Regions from separate parts of the Pseudomonas sp. FG86 genome, predicted to be linked through region 2. Evidence: predicted binding sites of a transcription regulator. Region 2 holds the regulator's gene; each other region holds the start of a gene.
What was found. The regulator FliA, encoded in region 2, starts transcription of late flagellar genes. The targets are predictions, from matches to a motif close to CTAAAGTTTNNNNNNNNNNNGCCGNTAA.

Region 1 (4,170 bases), on a different contig from region 2:
GCTGCAACGTTTCGCCCCGATGGGCGACGACGTCGATCAACTCGAGCATATGGTCGCCGCACTTGAGCAACATCGCGATCAGCGTGGCATCGACCGCCACACTGCCGTCGCGCAGGCGGTCGAGTACGTCCTCGACAATATGCGTAAAACTCACGACAGGCTCCAGGCCGAACAGCCCGGCGGAGCCCTTGATGGTGTGGGCGGCACGGAAAATCGCGCCAATGGCATCCTGGTCGCCGGGCTCGCTTTCCAGTTGCAGCAAGGATTGCTCCATGGCTTGCAACAGCTCGCGCGCCTCGACGATGAATGTCTGCTGTGCCTGATCGAGATTGATGCTCACCTGAACTTTCCTTGTCGATCAATGAACGTGGATGGCGCTGACTACAAGACCGCGCCGCGACACAGTTGGAGTGCCTGCGTGACCGCCTGGCTCTGGCCGATCACGCTCAAGGCTGTGCCGGCGATGCCGGCTTCACGCTGGATGACCGCGAGCAACTGCAGGCCGGCGCCATCCAGTTCCGTGACCTGCGACAGGTCCAGCGCCATGCGTGGCGTCGCGCCCAGCTGCGGCAGCAGCGCGCCCGCCAGTTCGGCGACGGTGTAGATCGTCAGTTCGCCGTCAATGCACACGCGGGTGGTGTCATCAAATGTTTCATGGGTGATGGGCATGGGAGCCTCCCTGGCGCCGGGTGTCAGGGCAGAATCAGTTTTGAGACCGCTGCCAGCATCTGTGCCGGCTGGAACGGCTTGACCACCCACGCCTTGGCGCCAGCGGCCTGGCCCTCGGCCTTCTTCGATTCCTGGGACTCGGTGGTCAGCATGATGATCGGGGTGAACTTGTAGTTGGCCAGCTTCTTGACCTCCTTGACGAAGGTGATGCCGTCCATGTTGGGCATGTTTACGTCGCTGATGATCAGGTGCACCTTCTGCCCGGTGAGCTTGCCCAGGGCATCCCGGCCGTCGCACGCTTCGATCACGTCGTAACCGGCGCTTTTCAAGGCAATGCCAACCACTTGCCGCACACTGCTGGAGTCGTCGACCACTAATACATTCTTCGCCATGAGGTGCTCCTAAAAGAAGGTAATGTCTTGAGAATTCTGCTGCACGGCCGCTTCGCCATGATGGATGCGCCGTTGCTCGTCGGTGGCATAAGTGGCTTCCATGCGCGCCAGCCACTGCCGGGCGTCGACGGCGACCGCCTGGTCAGGGGCCTGGCTGGCCTGCAGGAGGTGATCATGCAAGGCGTGCATGTTGTCTCGCACGTGGCTGAGGATCTGGCTGACCCGGTCCTGGAATTGCAGGTTGACCAGCACCTCGGTCATCTCATCACGAATGCCGTAGCTTTCCTGCTTGAGCAGGTCGGCGGACTCGGCCAGGCGCCCGGTGATGTTCTGGAAGCGCTCGAGCACCACTTGAATGCTGTTTTCGGACGCCGCCACCGAGTGGCTGTCCTGGTCGGCGCTGCTGGACGCGGCCTGTACCAATTGGGTGATGGCGTTATTGATGATGTCGACCTTGGCCGACATCTGTTGGCCGGTTTCACTGGATTTGCTCGACAGGCTGCGCACCGCATCGGCCACCACGGCGAAGCCACGACCGGCTTCGCCAGCCCGCGCCGCCTCGATGGCCGCGTTGAGCGCCAGCAGGTTGGTTTGCGCGGCAATCGCCGCCACGTCGGCGGCCATGGTGCGCAGTTCACCGGTATAGGCGGTGAGGCTACGGACCTGGGCCAGGGTTTGGTCACGGCTGCTTTGGGTCGCCTTGAGCGAATTGATCACCTGGCTCAGCTCACTGTCGCTGCGCGCCAGCACCTCAAGCGCGCCGTCGGCGGCCTGGCCATCCAGCTCACCCGCAGCGTGCTGCGAGGCTTGTACCGTTTCCTGCAACCGTGCGGCAATGCCGGTAAAACGGTTGGCCAGGCTCACAATGGCTTCTTCGGTCTGATGGCGCGAGCTTTCCACCTGCTTGGCCCAGATCGGCATGGCGCCCAGCAACACTTCATCAAGCTGTGCCCGCGCGGCCATGCCGTTATGTGCCGCGTCCGCGTCGGCCTGATCCGCCTGCGCACGCGCAATGGCTCGCCGCGTGGCGTCACGCTGCGAACCCGCGCTCCAGGCACAGGCACCGAAGCCGATCAACACCAGTACCGCGCAGGCCGCCAGGTTGGCCGCAGAAGTTGATTGCACCAGTATCCACACGACGGCGGGCAGGACCGGGATGAAAGCAAACCAGCGAAAACGCGGATGACCGGTAGGGGAAATGCGGCTGGCTTGACGCTGGGTCATGAGTTCGATCCTTGAACGTTGTTGCGGATATAAACGACATAGGGTTTATCTGCCCAGTACAGAGCAACTTTAGACACCTTATGTGCCTTCCGTCTGATTTATGACCAGCGGGTGACAGACCAGGGAGTTCGGGGTCCCCTGGTCCGGCACTTTTCTGACGTCTGGCACAAGACAGAGAAAGGCCTGGACCTCATTCCCATCGTGCTCAACATCGTCCTTTGGAATGGGGGGAGGCCCGAAACCATCCATCCGTCGCCTCTCTACCCCTCGCCCTACAGCCCCCACGCAACCTGCCGATAACCCTACTAATCGCATGTCTATACCCTGCCCCCTCCACCCGTTCGAGCCAGCCCTATGAACCCACTTTCCCTTCTAAAAAAAGCCCGGGCCGATCGTCAAGGCACCGCCACCCTCACCTGCACCGCCAATGAATTGGAGTCTTCATTGGCCACCCTGCGCATCACACCCACCCTGATCACCGGTTTCATCTCCCCCCACCTGGACATCGACCAGGTCGCCGCCAAGCTCAAGCGTCGCTTTCCGCAAACCGCCATCAGCCTGTGCACCACCTCCGGTGAGTTGTGCAACGCCGCTGATTCGCTGTATTGCGCGACCGGCGAGCGCTGGGACCGGATGGTGTTGCAGCTGTTTGATGACAGTGTGATTGCCTCTGCCGAGGTGGTGATGGTGCCGTTGGAGTGTGAGGACATTCGCAGCGGCGGCAAGCGCTTGGGGATGCAGGAGCGGATCGCCAAGTTGGTGGCCAATATCAAGCGGGTGCAGGTGCACACCTCAATCGATCACCGCGACACCTTGGCCTACGTGGTGTTCGATGGGTTGTCGGCGTCGGAATCGTTTTTCATGGAGGCGCTGTATGAGTCCGGGCGTTTTCCATGCTTGTTCGTAGGCGGGTCGGCCGGGGGTAAGTCGGATTTCCAGAAAACGCTGATCCACGATGGCCAGCGCAGTTATCAGAACCATGCACAGATTGTGTTCCTCAAGACTGCCGCCAATGTGCGCTTTGGCGTGTTTAAAAGCCAAAACTTCAAGGCCGCGGATTTGACCTTCAGTGTGCTGACCGCCTCGGTGGAGGACCGCACAATTGACCAGGTGATCGACAGCAGCGGCAATATCAAGAGCATGGTGCAGGCGCTGTGTGACGCGTTCAATTGCGCCCCCCAGGCACTGGAGTCGAAGCTGGCGGATTACTCGTTCGCGATTCGGGTGGGCAGTGAGTTGTTTGTGCGCTCCATCGCACGCATCGACTATGAACAGCAGATCGTGCAGCTGTTTTGCGACGTGGCGCCGGGCGAAGAGCTGGTGATGGTGCGACGTACGCCATTGCGTGAGGCCACACGCCTGGACTACGAGCAGTTTTTGCGTGGCAAGGGCGGCCAGCCGGTGGCGGGGATTTTGAATGACTGCATTTTGCGCCGACTGAATAACGGCGCCGAGCTGGGCAGCATGGCCGGCATTTTTGGGGATGTGCCGTTGGCGGGGTTTTCGACCTTCGGGGAGATTCTGGGCTTGAACCTGAATCAGACGCTGACGGCGATTTTCTTCTTTCGGGTGGCCAAGGGTGCGAGTTTCAGTGATGAGTACGTGGACAATTTCATCGCCCATTACGGCGAGTTCAAGGCATTTTTCCTGCGGCGTCAGGTGAAGAAGCTGGCGGGGTTGAACCATGTGGTGGTCAAGCAGATTGCGGCGTTCAAGAACAATGATTTCACCGACACCCTGAATACCCGAGGCCTGGACCGCAATATCCTGCCAGTCTTCGAAGGCCTGGCCGACTTGGGCCTGGTGTTGGCCCAGGCCGAGCGCCAGCAGGAGGACATCGCTTCGCAGCTCAAGCACTACTCCGGTGAGTTACACGCCTCGATGG
Region 2 (4,170 bases):
CGAAGACGAGCTGCGCAAGACCGCCTCGCGCATTGTGTCGGCCCAGGCTGAGCTGAGCATGCGGGGTGACAGCGATGCCACCACCAATCGCCAGTTGTTCGCCGGCTTGCCGCTGACCGCTGCCGAGCCGCTGGTCGAACCTACGTTCAAAGAACCGCCACGTCCTGCAGCGCCCGCGCCGGCTGCCGCAGTCGACCAGCGCGTGTTCGATTCGATGCGCTTTGAACTCAACGGCCTGCGTGAATTGCTGGAAGTGCAGTTGGGCTCGCTGGCCTGGACCCAGTTGCAAGGCAGCAAACCGCACCAGGCTAACCTCTGGCGTCGCCTGCAACGCATCGGCCTGTCTGGCCCGTTGTCCCGCGACCTGTTGGCGCTGACCACCGAAATCGAAGAACCTCGCCAGGCCTGGCGCATGTTGCTGGCCCACCTGGCGCGGATGATCGCCACCCCGGAAATCGAACCCCTGGAAGAGGGCGGTGTGATCGCCATGGTCGGCCCTGCCGGCATGGGCAAGACCACCACCCTGGCCAAGCTGGCGGCCCGTTATGTGCTCAAATACGGCGCTTCGAATATCGCGCTGGTGAGCATGGACAGCTACCGTATCGGCGCCCAGGAGCAACTCAAGACCCTGGGTCGCATCCTCAATGTGTCGGTGACCCACGTCGACCCAGGCCAGTCGCTGGCCAACGCGCTCGACCCGTTGCTGCGTAAACGCGTGGTGCTGATCGACACCGCGGGGCTGCAAGCCAGCGACCCGGCCTTGCGCCTGCAACTGGAAAGCCTGGCCGGGCGTGGCATCAAGTCTAAAAATTACCTGGTGCTTGCAACCACCAGCCAAAAACAAGTTCTTACCGCTGCGTACCATAGCTACAAGCGCTGCGGGCTGGCCGGCTGCATCCTGACTAAGCTTGATGAAACGGCGAGCCTGGGCGAGGTGTTGAGCCTGGCCATCAGTCATGAACTACCGGTCGCCTACCTGACCGACGGGCCGCGGATCCCGGATGACCTGCATCTGCCGCGCCGTCATCAGTTGGTCAGCCGTGCCGTCAGCGTGCAAATGCAAGAAGAGCCTAGCGAGGAAGCGATGGCCGACATGTTCGCTGACCTCTACCACAACCCGGCAAAACGGGTGGGTTGAGTCAGTATGAACACCGTGAAATGTATCTACATCGATGGTCTGCAAGCGATTCACGCGGCCAAGCCATGTAGCCTGCGTCTAAGCAAGACAAGGTAAAGAAATAAAATGGGCAGCATGCATCCCGTACAGGTGATCGCGGTGACCGGCGGCAAAGGTGGCGTCGGGAAAACTAACGTGTCAGTGAATTTGTCCCTGGCGCTGGCAGAGCTTGGCCGTCGCGTCATGCTGCTGGATGCTGACCTGGGGCTGGCGAATGTCGACGTTCTGCTGGGACTGACGCCCAAACACACCCTCGCCGATGTGATCGAGGGCCGCTGTGAGCTGCGTGATGTGCTGCTCCAGGGCCCCGGTGGGATCCGTATCGTACCGGCCGCCTCGGGCACCCAGAGCATGGTGCACCTGAGCCCGGCGCAGCATGCCGGTCTGATCCAGGCGTTCAGCGATATCGGCGACAACCTCGACGTGCTGGTGATCGACACCGCCGCCGGGATCGGCGAGTCGGTGGTCAGCTTCGTGCGCGCCGCGCAGGAAGTGTTGCTGGTGGTCTGCGATGAACCCACCTCGATCACCGACGCCTATGCCCTGATCAAACTGCTTAACCGCGACTACGGCATGAACCGCTTCCGCGTGCTGGCCAACATGGCCCAAAGCCCGCAGGAAGGCCGCAACCTGTTCGCCAAGTTGACCAAGGTCACGGATCGCTTTCTCGATGTCGCCCTACAATACGTCGGCGCAGTTCCCTATGACGAGTGTGTGCGCAAGGCTGTGCAAAAGCAGCGTGCAGTCTACGAAGCGTTCCCTCGTTCGAAATGCGCCTTGGCGTTCAAGGCTATTGCTCAGAAGGTCGATACTTGGCCGTTGCCCGCTAACCCTCGGGGGCATCTGGAGTTTTTCGTCGAGCGATTGGTGCATCAGACGAGCGCAGGACCCGTGCTATGACAGCGACCGGCTACAACGCCTACAAGAAGTCCGCCCGTGACAGTCAGGGTGAGTTGATCGAGCGTTACGCGCCTTTGGTCAAACGCATCGCCTATCACTTGCTGGCACGCCTCCCCGCCAGTGTCCAGGTCGAAGACCTGATCCAGGCCGGCATGATCGGCCTTCTCGAAGTGTCGACCAAATACGACGCGAGCAAGGGCGCGAGTTTCGAGACGTATGCGGGTATCCGTATCCGTGGCGCGATGCTCGATGAGGTGCGCAAAGGCGATTGGGCGCCGCGTTCGGTACACCGCAATACGCGCATGGTCAGTGACGCAATTCGGTCAATTGAAGCAAAAACCGGTCGCGACGCTAAAGATCATGAAGTTGCGGCCGAACTCCAATTGAGTCTCGACGATTATTACGGGATTTTGAACGATACCTTGGGCAGCCGCCTGTTCAGTTTCGACGACCTGTTGCAGGACGGCGAACACGAAGGGTTGCACGAGGACGGCGCGAGTACGCATATGGAGCCGTCGCGTGACCTGGAGGATGAACGCTTCCAGGGCGCATTGGCCGACGCAATTGCCAATTTGCCGGAGCGTGAGCGACTGGTGTTGGCGCTGTACTACGACGAAGAGCTGAACCTCAAGGAAATCGGTGAGGTCCTGGGGGTCAGCGAATCGCGTGTCAGCCAGCTGCACAGCCAGTGCGCGGCCCGCTTGCGGGGGCGATTGGGAGAGTGGCGCGCGCGCTGACAGGCAGTGTGGGGACACTGCAGACGCAACCGCGAGGGCCTTGGCCGCCGCGGGGGCTAACCGTGGTGCCCTGGGCAGTCCTTTTTGTGTAACGCCTGTTGATTGAAATGGCGCGTCCAGGTGCTGGGCGCGTTTAAGACTGCTTGGAGGTCGAATTGGACAAGAACATGAAAATCCTCATCGTTGATGACTTCTCAACGATGCGGCGGATCATAAAAAACCTGTTGCGTGACCTTGGGTTCACAAACACGGTCGAGGCGGATGACGGCCTTACGGCGATTCCGATCCTCAACAGCGGGAGCATCGACTTTCTGGTAACCGATTGGAACATGCCGGGCATGACGGGTATCGACTTGTTGCGCCACGTGCGTGCCGACGAAAAACTGCGCAGTCTTCCCGTGCTGATGGTGACCGCCGAAGCCAAGCGTGAACAGATCATCGAAGCCGCCCAAGCCGGGGTTAACGGCTATGTGGTCAAACCATTCACTGCGCAGGCCTTGAAAGAGAAGATCGAAAAAATCTTCGAACGCATCCACGGCTAATGCTGCCACGGGGGAGCTATGGAGCAAAAAGAATCATCGCAGGCCGACTTTGAGTCGACCCTGAAAAAACATGCTCACCAGCTGGTCGACAGCCTTGAAAAAGGCCAGTTCGGCGATGCGGTGCAGTTAATCCATCAGCTCAACCAGACCCGTGACCGCGGCCTGTACCAGGAGGTGGGCAAGCTCACACGCGAGCTTCACAGTGCGATCGTCAATTTCCAGATTGACCCGCACATGCCTCAAGCCGAAGAGATTTCGCAGATCACCGACGCCACCGAACGCCTGTCCTATGTGGTCAGGCTGACTGAGGCAGCGGCCAACCGCACCATGGACCTGGTGGAAAACGCCACGCCCCTGGTCAACGGCATGGCCACGGAAGCCCAGGCGCTGAGCGTTGACTGGGGTCGCTTCATGCGCCGTGAAGTCGGCGCAGAAGAGTTTCGTGAGCTGGCCCGTCGGGTCGAAGGGTTCCTGTCACGCAGCGAGCAGGAAAACCGTACGGTTTCCAGCAACCTCAATGACATTCTGCTCGCCCAGGATTACCAGGACCTGACCGGTCAGGTGATCAAGCGTGTGACCCAGTTGGTCACCGAAGTGGAAAGCAACCTGCTCAAATTGGTACTCATGGCCGGCCAGGTCGACCGTTTCGCCGGCATCGAACATGACCGCGAAGCGATCCTCTCTGAAAAAGATCCACAAAAACATCTCGCCAAGGGTGAAGGTCCGCAGATTCATGCCGATAAACGTGAAGACGTTGTGTCAGGTCAGGATGACGTAGATGACCTGTTATCCAGTTTAGGCTTCTAAGGAGCAC
Region 3 (4,170 bases), on a different contig from region 2:
CCCATGAAATCGAAATCGCCATGCTGCGCCTGGCTAACGCGCTCAAGACCCGCTAGACACACGCCCTGGGCCGCCTTCAACGAAAACGATCCACCTCGTGCCGCAAGCTTGCCGCCAGCGTCTCCAGTTCCTTGGCGGTAATGGCCAGGTTGGACACCACCTCACGCTGCTCGCTGTTGGCCAGCGCAATGCTCTGCAAGTTGCTGCTCAGCAAGGTCGCCGTGCTGCTCTGTTCCTGGGTGGCGGTGGTGATCGCAGCAAACTGCTGACCGGCCGAGCGGCTTTGCTCGTCGATCCGCGCCAGCGCCGAAGCCACGTCGGCATTACGCGCCAGGCCTTCCTGCATCAGTGCATTGCCGTGTTCCATGGTGCTGATGGCGTTGCCGGTTTCCTGCTGGATGCTCTGGATCATCCCGGAAATTTCGTCGGTCGCCTGGCGGGTGCGCGACGCCAGGTTGCGCACTTCATCGGCCACCACCGCAAAGCCACGGCCTTGTTCACCGGCGCGGGCGGCTTCAATGGCGGCGTTCAGTGCCAGCAGGTTGGTCTGTTCGGCAATCGCGGTGATCACCCCGACGATGCCGCCAATTTCCTGGGAGCGCTGGCCCAGGGTGTTGATGACGGTGGCAGTGCTGTTCAGCGCGGTCGCGATATGCTCCAGGGACGACGACGCCTCTTGCATGGACGTGCGCCCGATACGGGTCTGCTGGGCATTTTCCTGGGCCAGGCGTTCGGTATTGCCCATGTTGTCAGCGATATTCAGTGAGGTGGCGCTGAACTCTTCGACCGCGCCGGCCATGCTGGTGATCTCGCCAGACTGCTGCTCCATGCCTTCATAGGCGCCGCCGGATAACCCGGACAGTGCCTGGGCACGGCCGTTGACCTCTTCAGCCGCCTTGCGGATATGCGAAACCATGGTCGACAGCGCTTCCCCCATCTGGTTGAAGCTGCGTGCCAGTTGGCCGATCTCGTCATGGCTGGACACATTGAGGCGTACGCTCAAGTCACCCGCGCCCAGGGCTTCGGCCTGGCGTACCAGGTCACTCAAGGGGGCCAGCTTGCTGCGCAACAACCAGACCGTTGCCCCCACCGCCAGCAGCATCGCCAGCACACTGCCGATCACCAGGCGAATACCGACGCCCCAGGTCACCGAGCGAATCTCGGCCTTGGGCATGCTCGCAACCACCGACCACGGGCCGCCCTCGAACGGCACCGAGACGCTGTAGAAATCTTCGTTCTTGTCGCTCCAGAAGCGGCCCTTGCCTGGGGTCTTGGCCAGGTCCAGCATCACCGGAACCGCTTGATCCAGCGCCTGCACGCCAGCGGGTGGCACCAGCCAGCGTTTCTGTTCATCCAACAGGGCCAGTGAACCGGTCTGGCCGATGCGGAAGCGCTTGAGGTTGTCGAACTGCGCGTTCTGCGCGTCGGTGTAGTCGAAGCCGACAAACAACACCGCGATAACTTTGCCAGCCGCGTCACGCACGGGCGTGTACTGGGTCATGTAGGAACGTTCGAACAACACGGCGCGGCCGACATAACTCTGCCCCGCGAGCAGTCGCTGATAGGCCGGGTGCTGGTGGTCCAGGGCCGTACCGATGGCGCGGCTGCCATCCTGTTTGGTCAGGGAGGTGCTGATGCGGATAAAGTCTTCGCCGCTGCGCACAAACACGGTGGCCACGCCGCCGGAGGTGTCCTTGAATTCATCGACCTCATCGAAATCATTGTTCAACAGGTCACTGCCCAGGTAGAGGGCCGGGGTCTGTACGCCAGCCACAGCCATCTGCTGATCACCGTGCACGCTCAAACCCGCGCCGAAACGCTTTTCAAACAGCCCGCTCAAACGCTGAGTGCTCTCGCGCAAGGTGCTGTGAAAGGTATTGAGTTGGTCGGCAAGCAAGCGCGCCTCGCTGGCCAAGTGCTCCTCGCGGGTGTCGAGGTTGGCGGAGTCAAGGGAACGCAAGGCGAAAACAGTGCTGCCGCTGATAACGACAGCCAGAATCACGGCTAATGCAAGACCTAACTGGGAAGCGATCCGGGCACGAGGTTGAGACATGACAGCTCCTGGCCGAGGCCAGGATCATCCTGATCTCATAGCGCTGCTCGGCGAATTATCTGGTGGGTAACGTTGGTGCACGATAGTTCCAACACCCCTACTTCGGCGGGCTTGGGCAATACTTGAGCTATTCACAGGGGTATCACGCAAACGGTTGCGAGAAAGCGCTGAAGCGATTCAATCGAGACGCTCGACTGCTGGCAGCACCATCGCCTGCACTTCGCCCTGCAGAAACTCCGCCAGCCGACGCAAGCGCTCGCCACCCGGGCGGGTTTTCGGCCACACCAGATAGTAACTTTCACCACTGGCGACAGCCGTTGGCCACGGCAGGCTCAGCCGTCCCTGGGCGACGTCCTCGGCCACCATCAGTAAATCGCCCATGGACACCCCGTAGCCGCGCGCGGCGGCGATCATGCCCAGTTCCAGGGTATCGAACACCTGCCCACCCTTGAGCGACACCTGGGAAGCCAGGCCCATGCGCTCCAGCCAACTGCGCCAGTCCCGACGGTCGGGCGTGGGGTGCAGCAACTCGGCGGTGGCCAGGCGGTTCACATCCCAGGGACCGTCACTCAACAGGTTCGGCGCACCCACCGGAATCAATAACTCCGGGAACAGGTAGCTGGCCTCCCAATCCGCCGGAAAATGCCCATCGCTCAACAACACCGCGCAATCGAATGGCTCCTGATTGAAGTCCACTTCATCCACGCTCATCCATGCGCTGGTCAGTTGCACCTCGTTGCCCGGCTGCAAATGCCGGAAGCGACTCAGGCGCGCCAGCAGCCAGCGCATGGTCAAGGTGGACGGCGCTTTCATACGCAGGATGTCGTCTTCGGCATTGAGGGTATGACAGGCCCGTTCCAGCGCGGCAAATCCCTCGCGCACACCAGGCAACAGCAGGCGCGCGGCTTCGGTGAGCTGCAGGTTACGGCCGCTGCGCTGGAACAGGCGGCAGGCGAAGTGCTCTTCCAGGGTGCGGATGTGCCGGCTCACTGCGCTTTGCGTAATCGACAGTTCTTCAGCGGCGCGGGTGAAGGAGTTGTGCCGCGATGCGGCTTCAAAGGCCCGCAAGGCATACAGCGGAGGAAGACGACGAGACATAGGGAAAGCTCCGACAGCGCAATGGGCAAACCCTACCAGAATCAATCAGGCATGAGTTTTAATCATGCAAACGATCGCTTTTATCCCTTTGTGCAATGGGCTGAGAGCGCCGAGAATCAACCCCTCCCCAATTCTCTGACTTTCTGAGCGTGATGATCATGCGGCATCCGGCACGTACCGAACTCTGGGCCATTCTGCGGTTGTCAGGGCCGTTGATTGCCTCCCAGTTGGCGCACATGCTGATGGTGCTGACCGACACCCTGATGATGGCGCGCCTGAGCCCTGAAGCCCTGGCCGGCGGCGGCCTCGGCGCGGCGACGTATTCGTTCGTAGCGATTTTTTGCATCGGCGTGATTGCCGCCGTGGGCACCCTGGTTGCCATCCGCCACGGCGCGGGCGATATCGAAGGCGCCACGCGCCTGACCCAGGCCGGGCTATGGCTCGCGTGGCTGATGGCGCTGGTGGCGGCCTTGCTGCTGTGGAACCTCAAGCCGGTGCTGTTGATGTTCGGCCAAACCGAAACCAACGTGCATTCGGCGGGGCAATTCCTGACGATCCTACCGTTCGCCCTGCCCGGCTACCTGAGTTTCATGGCGCTGCGCGGTTTTACCAGCGCCATCGGCAAGGCCACACCGGTCATGGTGATCAGCCTCGGCGGCACGGTGGTCAACTACTTGCTCAACCATGCCTTGATCGAAGGCATGTTCGGCTTGCCGAAACTTGGCTTGATGGGCATCGGCCTGGTCACGGCGATCGTCGCCAACAGCATGGCACTGGCGCTGATGTGGTACATCCGCAGCAACCGGGCGTATGCGGCCTACCCGCTAAGCAGCGGCCTGCTGCGTCTCAACACTCAATACCTGCGCGAGCTGTGGCGCCTGGGCCTGCCGATTGGCGGTACTTATGCAGTGGAAGTCGGGCTGTTTGCCTTCGCCGCACTGTGCATGGGCACCATGGGCAGTACGCAATTGGCGGCGCATCAGATTGCCCTGCAGATAGTTTCGGTGGCATTCATGGTT

Region 1: ACODSV_RS04640 (methyl-accepting chemotaxis protein) is a predicted target of FliA. The motif match lies at 2,331-2,358, and genes of this name have one in related genera.
Region 3: ACODSV_RS01065 (methyl-accepting chemotaxis protein) is a predicted target of FliA. The motif match lies at 2,153-2,180, and genes of this name have one in related genera.

The regions. Positions count from the first base shown of each region.
Region 1 is NZ_JBMDIS010000005.1:21,173-25,342, forward strand. It holds gene ACODSV_RS04625 (chemotaxis protein CheA) at 1-340, opposite strand, end outside; gene ACODSV_RS04630 (STAS domain-containing protein) at 382-669, opposite strand; gene ACODSV_RS04635 (response regulator) at 693-1,061, opposite strand; gene ACODSV_RS04640 (methyl-accepting chemotaxis protein) at 1,071-2,285, opposite strand; gene ACODSV_RS04645 (methyl-accepting chemotaxis protein) at 2,640-4,170, shown strand, end outside.
Region 2 is NZ_JBMDIS010000094.1:3,441-7,610, forward strand. It holds gene flhF (flagellar biosynthesis GTPase FlhF) at 1-1,138, shown strand, start outside; gene fleN (flagellar synthesis regulator FleN) at 1,244-2,077, shown strand; gene fliA (RNA polymerase sigma factor FliA) at 2,074-2,814, shown strand; gene ACODSV_RS31280 (chemotaxis response regulator CheY) at 2,982-3,356, shown strand; gene ACODSV_RS31285 (protein phosphatase CheZ) at 3,375-4,163, shown strand.
Region 3 is NZ_JBMDIS010000001.1:239,847-244,016, reverse strand. It holds gene pdxR (MocR-like pyridoxine biosynthesis transcription factor PdxR) at 1-56, shown strand, start outside; gene ACODSV_RS01065 (methyl-accepting chemotaxis protein) at 77-2,053, opposite strand; gene ACODSV_RS01060 (LysR substrate-binding domain-containing protein) at 2,231-3,151, opposite strand; gene ACODSV_RS01055 (NorM family multidrug efflux MATE transporter) at 3,304-4,170, shown strand, end outside.